Regions from separate parts of the Sphingomonas sp. R86521 genome, predicted to be linked through region 3. Evidence: predicted binding sites of a transcription regulator. Region 3 holds the regulator's gene; each other region holds the start of a gene.

Region 1 (2,200 bases), 2.3 Mb from region 3:
ACAACAGCGCCCTTCTTGATGCTGAGGCCGTGGTTGGGGACGACGAGGTCCTCGTCGAACAGCTGCTTCTCGCCGAGGCCGTCGCACGCCGGGCAGGCGCCTTGCGGAGCGTTGAACGAGAACAGGCGGGGTTCGATCTCGCTGATCGTGAAGCCGCTGACCGGGCAGGCGAACTTCTCGGAGAACACGATGCGGCCGGCGGGGGCGTTGTTGCCGAGCACCTCCGATTTCGGCGTGTGCGGCTCGACCGGATCGGCGGGGTCGACATACGCCAGGCCCTCGGCGAGCTTCAGCGCGGTCTCGAAGCTTTCGGCTAGGCGCGTTGCGATGTCGCCACCGACGACGAGGCGGTCGACCACCACCTCGATGTCATGCTTGTACTTCTTGTCGAGCGCGGGCGCCTCGTCGATCTCGTGGATCGTGCCGTCGACGCGGACGCGGGTGAAGCCGGCCTTCTGCCACTCCTGCATCTCTTTCCGATACTCGCCCTTCCGCCCGCGGACGACCGGGGCGAGCAGGTACAGCCGCGTACCCTCGGGCAGCGCCATCACGCGGTCGACCATCTGGCTGACGGTCTGCGCGGCGATCGGGAGCCCGGTGGTCGGGCTGTACGGCGTGCCGACGCGCGCCCACAACAGGCGCATGTAATCATAGATCTCGGTGACCGTCGCGACCGTCGAGCGCGGGTTGCGGCTGGTGGTCTTCTGCTCGATCGAGATCGCGGGGCTGAGGCCCTCGATATGGTCGACATCGGGCTTCTGCATCAGCTCGAGGAACTGGCGCGCATAGGCCGACAGGCTCTCGACGTAGCGGCGCTGGCCCTCGGCATAGATGGTGTCGAACGCGAGGCTCGACTTGCCGCTGCCCGACAGCCCGGTGATCACCGTCAGCGTGTCGCGGGGGATGTCGATATCGACGTCCTTGAGGTTGTGCTCGCGCGCGCCGCGGACGGAAATGTGAGTCAGCATGGGGCAGCGTGTTCCATATTTGTTCGGATCGGGCAAGATCGGGCGAGGCCCGCTGTCGACAGTCGAAGATGGGTTGCTAGAGTGTCGGGGGCAAGTTGGGGGACGGGTATGACGGGCGGGATGATCTGGGCATTGGCGGCGATCGTGGCGGGTAACGCGCAGGCAGCGCCGGATGTTGCGGTGCCGTTGGCGCCATCGGGAAAATGGACGGTCGAACACGAGCCTTACACCTGCATTCTTTCGCGCAAGTTCGGCCCCGCACCGGACGGCGTGTGGTTCGGGATCATGCCCCTGACGTTGGACAGCCACGCGACCGTGGTCGTCGTGCTGCCGAAGAATTTCCCCGGGCATCTGGCGTATCTCGGAAAGGCGCGGATCACATTGTCGCCATCCGGGCAATCGATCACGTCGGCCTTCGCCAAGACAAGGGCGGTGCCGGGGGGCGGTCGCGCGGCTATGATCACGATCGACCGAAGCGACCTGCCCGCTGTGCTTGCCGCAGCGAGCCTTACGATCGAGTCCGGTAGCGTCGCAGTATCGATCGTGCCAACGGCCGGCGCGTCCGCCATCCGCGCGCTGGAGACGTGCGAGACCGAACTGGCGGTACGATGGGGAATCGATGCGGCGGCATTGGCTGCAATAGCGACGCCTGCGGTGCCCGTGGACCCGCTGCACGCGATGATCACCAACGCCGATTACCCAAAGGGCGCCCTATCGAGCGGATCGCAGGGGGATAGCATGATCCTGATGCAAATCGGGACGGACGGAAAGGTCGTCACGTGCAGAACTCTGCAGAGCGCGGGATACCGCGAATTGGACGAGACCGCCTGTCGGGTCAAATCCCGGCGCGCGCGCTATACGCCGGCGCGCGACAAGCAAGGCGTTGCCGTTCCGTCATGGGTATCGACCACCATTTCGTTTCTCATACCGTAACCAGCCGCATGTCGAGATGACGATCCGCTTGTTCCGCGTCGGCCGTGTCTTATATTCCTGACACACAGGAGAATGACATGGCCAAGACGAAAGCTGGGACGAAGAAGCCGGACGGCGCGAAGCCCAAGATGAAGATTCCCAAGGAGATCGCCGGGTTCAAGGTGCCCAAGGACCTGCGCAAGAAGGGTGAGGCGCTGATCGAGCGCGCCAATTCGCCCGAGGGGCGGCAGGCGATCGCGTCGGGGCTGGCGATGGTCGGCGGGTTGGTCGCGGCGAATGCGGCGCGGAAGCAGGCGGAG
Region 2 (2,200 bases), 1.3 Mb from region 3:
CATCTCTTCAGCGACCTTGTCGGTGCGCGCGCGGATCGCCTTTTCGAGGCGGTCGGCCATGTCGGGATTGTCTTTGAGAAAGGTTTTCGAATTCTCGCGACCCTGGCCAAGGCGCACGCTGTCGTAGCTGAACCACGCGCCCGACTTCTCGACGATCCCGGCTTTCACGCCAAGGTCGAGGATCTCGCCGAGCTTCGAGACGCCCTGCCCGTACATGATGTCGAACTCGACCTGCTTGAACGGCGGCGCGACCTTGTTCTTCACGACCTTCACGCGGGTCTGGTTGCCGACGACTTCCTCGCCGGTCTTGATCGCGCCGGTGCGGCGGATGTCGAGACGGACGCTGGCGTAGAATTTCAGCGCGTTGCCGCCCGTCGTAGTCTCCGGGTTGCCGTACATCACGCCGATCTTCATGCGCAGCTGGTTGATGAAGATCACCATGCAGCGCGAACGGCTGATCGAGCCGGTCAGCTTGCGTAGCGACTGCGACATCAGGCGCGCCTGCAGGCCGACATGGCTGTCGCCCATTTCGCCCTCGATTTCGGCGCGCGGCACCAGTGCCGCGACCGAATTGATAACGAGCACGTCGATCGCGTTCGACCGCACCAGCGTGTCGACGATCTCGAGCGCCTGCTCGCCGGTGTCGGGCTGCGACACGATCAGTTCGTCGATGTTGACGCCGAGCTTCTTGGCATAGACCGGGTCGAGTGCGTGCTCGGCATCGACGAACGCCGCGGTGCCGCCGCCCTTCTGCGCTTCGGCGATAACATGCAGCGCCAGCGTCGTCTTGCCCGAGCTTTCCGGCCCGTAGATCTCGATCACGCGGCCGCGCGGCAAGCCGCCGACGCCGAGCGCGATGTCGAGGCCGAGCGAGCCGGTCGAGATCACCTCGACCTGCATCGTCTCCTTCGAACCCAGGCGCATCGCCGAGCCCTTGCCGAACGCGCGGTCGATCTGGGCCAGCGCGGCGTCGAGCGCCTTCTGGCGGTCTGTGGTGGCTGTTGCCATACCGGTATCGATCACTTTCAGACTTGCGGCCATCGGGAAGCTCCATCGCTAGACCAAGCGCGCGATACGTTCAACGCGTCACGGCCCATGTATCGCGTTTGTTCTACGAGAACAATAGCGGAACATCGGTTTTCGATCATTAAAGTCCGACCGTCTCAGGTCAACGCGGTCTGGAGGCTCCACCACGCGCGTTCGCGCGCGCTTGCCGCTGCGGTGGCGCAAGCGGCCACGCTGTCGAACAGCGCGAAGCAGGTCGCGCCCGACCCCGACATCCGGGACAGCAGGACGCCGGGTGCCGCATCGAGCATCGCGCGGACGTCGCCGATCATCGGTGCAAGCGCGCGGGCGGGCGGCTCCAGATCGTTGCGACCGGCCAGCGCGCGCGCGAGCAGGTCGCCCTCGCCGATGCCGCCGCGGTCGATGCCGTCCCAGGTTCCAAAGACCGCGCCGGTCGAGACGCCGACGCCCGGATTGACGAGCAGCAGCGGGGTGTCCGGCAGCCCCGGGATCGCGACCAGCGCGTCGCCCTTGCCGGTGCCGAGCGTGGTGCGGCCATCGAGGCATGCCGGGACGTCGGCGCCGAGCGCCGCTGCAATGGCGTAGAGACGCTGACTGTCCAGCGGCACCGCGTGCAGCTGGGCCAGCGCGCGCAACGTCGCCGCCGCATCGGCCGACCCGCCGCCAATGCCGGACGCGATCGGCAGTCGCTTGTCGAGCGTGATCGCATGCGCATCGGCGATGCCGAACGTCTTGCCGAACGCGGCGGCCGCGCGCGTGACGAGATTGTCCGCCTCCGCGCGCAACCCGGCGGCGAACGGCCCGACGATCGTGAAGCGGTCGGACTCGCTCGCTTCCACCAAGATAGTGTCACCGTCGCGCGCGAACGCGAACAGCGTCTCGATGTCGTGATAGCCGTCGACGCGCCGGCGCCGGACGTGCAGCGCGAGATTGATCTTCGCCGGTGCGATCTCGACGATCATCGCCGCGACCCGCTCAACAAGCCATCCGCGATCTTGGTCGCCAGCCGCCGCCCGTCGTCGCCGGTCGCGGTCAGGGCCGCGGCCCGCCACGCGTAGCGCGCCTCGTAGCGGCGCCCCAGCGTCCAATAGACGTCGCCGAGATGCTCGCCGATCTCGCTGTTCGCAGGCTCCGCCACCGCCGCGCGTTCGAGCAAGGGCAGCGCACGCCGCGT
Region 3 (2,200 bases):
CCTCGCCAGACGGACGCAGCCCGCCACCGACCTCTCCGCGATGGACGGCTATGCGATCCGCTTCGACGACATGCCGGGGCCGTGGACCGTGATCGGCGAAAGCGCCGCCGGCCGGCCGTTCGCCGGCACCGCCAACCCCGGCGAAGCGGTCCGCATCTTTACCGGCGCGGCGATGCCCGCCGGCACCGACACCGTCCTGATCCAGGAAGAAGCCGAACGGTCGGACTATCGCCTGACCCTCAGCGGCGAAGGCCCACCCCGACTCGGCCGCAACACCCGCGCCCGCGGTCTCGATTTCAGCACCGGCGACCGGCTGATCGGCAAGGGCGACCGCCTCACGCCTGCCCGCATCGCAGTCGCAGCGACCGGCGGCCACGGTACCCTTCTCGTCAATCGCCGCGTCCGCGTCGCGGTCGCCGCCACCGGCGACGAACTGGTGCCCCCCGGATCGACCGACGACCCGCTCGCGCTCCCCGAATCGAACGGCATCATGCTGGCAGCAATGCTCGCCGACCTGCCCGTCGACATCGTCGACCTAGGCATCCTTCCCGACCGGCTCGATGCCCTGCGCGACGCGTTCGCCGGCGCCGAATGCGACCTGCTCGTCACCACCGGCGGCGCGTCGGTCGGCGACCACGACCTCGTCCGGCCCGCGATCGAGGCTGCCGGCGGGGTGATCGATTTCTGGCGGATCGCGCTGCGCCCCGGCAAGCCGATGATGGCGGGCAAGCTCGGCGACGCCACCGTGCTCAGCCTGCCCGGCAATCCGGTCTCGGCGTTCGTCACCGCGATGCTGTTCGTCCGCCCGGTCGTGGCGCACATCGCGGGCGCGCGCGATCCGCTGCCGCAGACTACGCATGCACTGCTCGGCGAGGACCTCCCCGCCAACAACGCCCGCACCGACTATCTCCGCGCCGAACTCAAGGACGGCCGCGCCTATGCCTCGACGATCCAGGACAGCTCGATGCTGCTGACCTTGGCGCGGTCGACCTGCCTGATCATCCGGCCTGGCAATGCGCCCGCTGCGCACATCGGCAACTCGGCGGAAATCCTGGTGATCGCGTAACGCGGCGCTTGACGTGGTAAATTTTGTTCCATAGAAGTTCCCAGTCTGTTCCGGACGGAGGATTGCCATGCTAACGCGCAAGCAGCACGAACTCGTCTGCTTCATCAACGACCGCCTCGAGGATACCGGGGTCTCGCCCTCGTTCGAGGAGATGAAGGACGCGCTCGATCTCAAGTCGAAATCGGGCGTGCACCGCCTGATCAGCGCGCTCGAGGAGCGCAATTTCATCCGCCGCCTGCCCAACCGCGCCCGCGCTCTCGAAGTGCTGCGGATGCCCGAGCGCGCCGAGAAGAAGGTTCCGGCCAAGGCCGCGCCCGCCCCGGCCAACGTCAAGCCGACGCCGCAGCCCGCCAACGACGTGATCGAGATCCCGCTCCACGGCCGGATCGCCGCCGGCGTCCCGATCGAGGCGTTCGAGGGATCGTCGATGCTCGCAGTCCCCGCAGCGCTGCTCGGCTCCGGAGAGCATTACGCGCTCGAAGTGTCTGGCGACTCGATGGTCGATGCCGGCATCCTCGACGGCGACTACGCCCTGATCCGCCGCACCGAGACCGCCCGCGACGGCGAGATCGTCGTGGCGCTGATCGAAGAGAGCGAAGCCACCCTCAAATACTTCCGCCGCGAAGGCGCCATGGTCCGCCTCGACCCCGCCAACCGCGCCTACGACCCCCAACGCTACGCCCCCGACCAGGTCCGCGTGCAGGGCAAACTCTCCGGCATCCTCCGCCGCTACGACTGAAGCTCTGGGCTCCCCGAAGGCGGGCGCCCAGGGTCACGCGCGCCGTCGCTGCCGGTACAAGTCGACCGCCCGACCCACTGGCGGAACTGGTCCTGAAATAGGCGAGACCCTCCCCAAACCCTTCATCCTGGGCTCGACCCAGGATCCAGAGTTACGAGCGCACCGTCCGTAACCTTGGATCCTGACGTTCGTCAGGATGACGAAGCTCTAGGTAATGACGACGTTCTCGTAACTGGCGACGTGTCTGGCATCCACCGACTCTCAGTGCCCGCCGAGGTGCGCATCCCCCCGGCCACCCGGTCACTACCCAACCCGTGAGCAGCACAATCGCAACCCCACCGGTCCGCTACAGCATCCTTCGATCCAGTCGCAGCCACCGTAGCCGTCACCCGGCC
Region 4 (2,200 bases), 140 kb from region 3:
AGAAGAACGCGGTCATCCTCGCGCATTATTACCAGAAGCCCGAGTTGCAGGACCTCGCCGATTTCGTCGGCGACAGTCTCGACCTGTCGCGCAAGGCGGCGGCGACCGATGCCGACGTCATCGCGTTCTGCGGCGTGCGCTTCATGGCCGAGACCGCGAAGATCCTGTCGCCCGACAAGACCGTGATCCTGCCCGACATGGATGCCGGCTGCAGCCTGGAGGACAGCTGTCCGCCCGAACAGTTCGCGGCGTTCCGCGCCAAGCACCCCGATCACATCGCGCTGACGTACATCAACTGCTCGACCGAGGTGAAGGCGCTCAGCGACATCATCGTGACCAGTTCGTCGGCGGAAACGATCCTGGCGCAGCTGCCCGCGGACCAGAAGATCATCTTCGGTCCCGACCGCAACCTGGGCGGGTATCTGGTCCGGAAGACCGGGCGCGAGATGCTGCTATGGCCCGGCGTCTGCATCGTCCACGAGGCGTTCAGCGAAACCGAGCTGATGAAGCTGAAGGCGCAGCATCCCGGCGCGCCGGTCGTCGCGCATCCCGAATGCCCGGCGATCATCCTCGACCATGCCGATTATATCGGATCGACCCGCGGCATCCTGGACTATGCGATGTCGATGCCCGGCGACACGCTGATCGTCGCGACCGAGCCGCACATCATCCACCAGATGGAAAAGGCGCTCCCGAACAAGCGCTTCATCGGCGCGCCGGGCGCGGACGGCAACTGCAACTGCAACATCTGCCCGTACATGGCGCTGAACACGGTGGAGAAGCTGTACGTCGCTCTGCGTGACCTCGAGCCGCGGATCGAGATCGAGGAGAGTCTGCGGTTGAAGGCGAAGGTCAGCCTGGATGCGATGCTGGCGATGGCGTCGGGTTCGGTCGGCAAGGGCGACCTCGGGCCGCGATAGGTCACCAACGCTCCGTCATCCTGACGAAAGTCAGGACCCAGGGTTACGAGCGGTGTCGCCTGTAACCCTGGATCCCGGAACAAGCCCGGGATGACGAAGGGTAGCTGGGCAGCCGGCGTCGTTACTGACCTCGCCCGGTCTTCCCCTGCAGCTCGTCGATCTTGAGCGACGCATCCGCCTTGGTCAGCGAATCGTCGAATTCCTCATGCGCTTCTTCGCTGAGCGTCTTGAGATAGCTCGCCTGCGCACCGGTCATCTTCTCGTCGCCGGTGGTCCAGTCGTGCGGGTCCTTCTCGGCGTTCGAGAAGGGTTCGGCCTTTGGGTTGGTGTCGGACATTGCGGTGTTCCTTTCGACTCAACCCAACGCCGATGTTCCGTATGTGTTCCAAGGAAAAATGCCGGTATCGCGGGGGCTTGCGGCGAACGATCGTAAATACCAGATGCATCATCGTAGAACGCATCAGACAGTCCCGTTGCCTGCCCTCGGCGCAACGTGCTAAATCCTGTCTCTGGGGTGAACAACGGGTTTTGAACATGGCGATTTCCAACCTTTCGGACACCGCGCAGCGCCGGTGACCGATACCCCAGACGCCGCGCTTCCGGCGGCCCGCGACCCAGCCGCCGCCCCTCCGGCGGCTAGCCACGATTCGGACGCGCACGGCGGCCATCACAACGCCGATGGCATGCTCAAGCTGGCGGTCGGCGCGATCGGCATCGTCTTCGGCGATATCGGCACCAGCCCGCTCTATGCGTTCCGCGAGACGTTCGCCGGGCATCACAAACTCGCGCTCGACCCCGCGCACATCATGGGCGTCATCAGCCTGATGTTCTGGTCGATGATGATCGTCGTCACGGTCAAATACGTCATCATCATCATGCGCGCCGACAACAAGGGCGAGGGTGGCAGCCTGGCGCTGCTCGCGCTGGTCTCGGGCAAGACCAAGACGCGGCGCTGGAGCAAGGGGATCATCCTGCTCGGCGTGTTCGCGACGGCGTTGTTCTACGGCGACAGCATGATCACGCCCGCGGTGTCGGTGCTGTCCGCGGTCGAGGGGCTCGCGGTCGCGGCGCCCAGCTTCGCCGGCCTGGTGCTGCCGATCGCCGTCGCGATCCTGATCTTCCTGTTCTATATCCAGAGCAGCGGTACGGCGCGCGTCGGGCTGTTCTTCGGGCCGATCATGCTGGTCTATTTCTCGGTGATCGCGGTGCTGGGCGGCCTGAGCATCGCGCAGACGCCGGAAGTGCTGTGGGCGTTGTCGCCGCATTACGCGGTGCAGTTC

The links. Region 3 encodes LexA, which represses DNA repair genes until DNA is damaged. Its sites were predicted from a motif close to GTTCCNCNCTTGTTCT; they were not measured.
Region 1: a site for LexA is predicted at 979-994, ahead of uvrA (excinuclease ABC subunit UvrA). Genes of this name have one in related genera too.
Region 2: a site for LexA is predicted at 1,117-1,132, ahead of recA (recombinase RecA). Genes of this name have one in related genera too.
Region 4: a site for LexA is predicted at 1,292-1,307, ahead of SJY20_RS12570 (DUF3072 domain-containing protein). Genes of this name have one in related genera too.

The regions. Positions count from the first base shown of each region.
Region 1 is NZ_JAXHBY010000001.1:520,955-523,154, reverse strand. Features, by position in the region: gene uvrA (excinuclease ABC subunit UvrA) at 1-968, opposite strand, end outside; gene SJY20_RS02605 (energy transducer TonB) at 1,101-1,901, shown strand; gene SJY20_RS02600 (hypothetical protein) at 1,979-2,200, shown strand, end outside.
Region 2 is NZ_JAXHBY010000001.1:1,561,735-1,563,934, reverse strand. Features, by position in the region: gene recA (recombinase RecA) at 1-1,041, opposite strand, end outside; gene SJY20_RS07265 (4-(cytidine 5'-diphospho)-2-C-methyl-D-erythritol kinase) at 1,164-1,988, opposite strand; gene SJY20_RS07260 (tetratricopeptide repeat protein) at 1,985-2,200, opposite strand, start outside.
Region 3 is NZ_JAXHBY010000001.1:2,842,062-2,844,261, forward strand. Features, by position in the region: gene SJY20_RS13310 (molybdopterin molybdotransferase MoeA) at 1-1,066, shown strand, start outside; gene lexA (transcriptional repressor LexA) at 1,134-1,805, shown strand.
Region 4 is NZ_JAXHBY010000001.1:2,698,669-2,700,868, reverse strand. Features, by position in the region: gene nadA (quinolinate synthase NadA) at 1-920, shown strand, start outside; gene SJY20_RS12570 (DUF3072 domain-containing protein) at 1,042-1,257, opposite strand; gene SJY20_RS12565 (potassium transporter Kup) at 1,493-2,200, shown strand, end outside.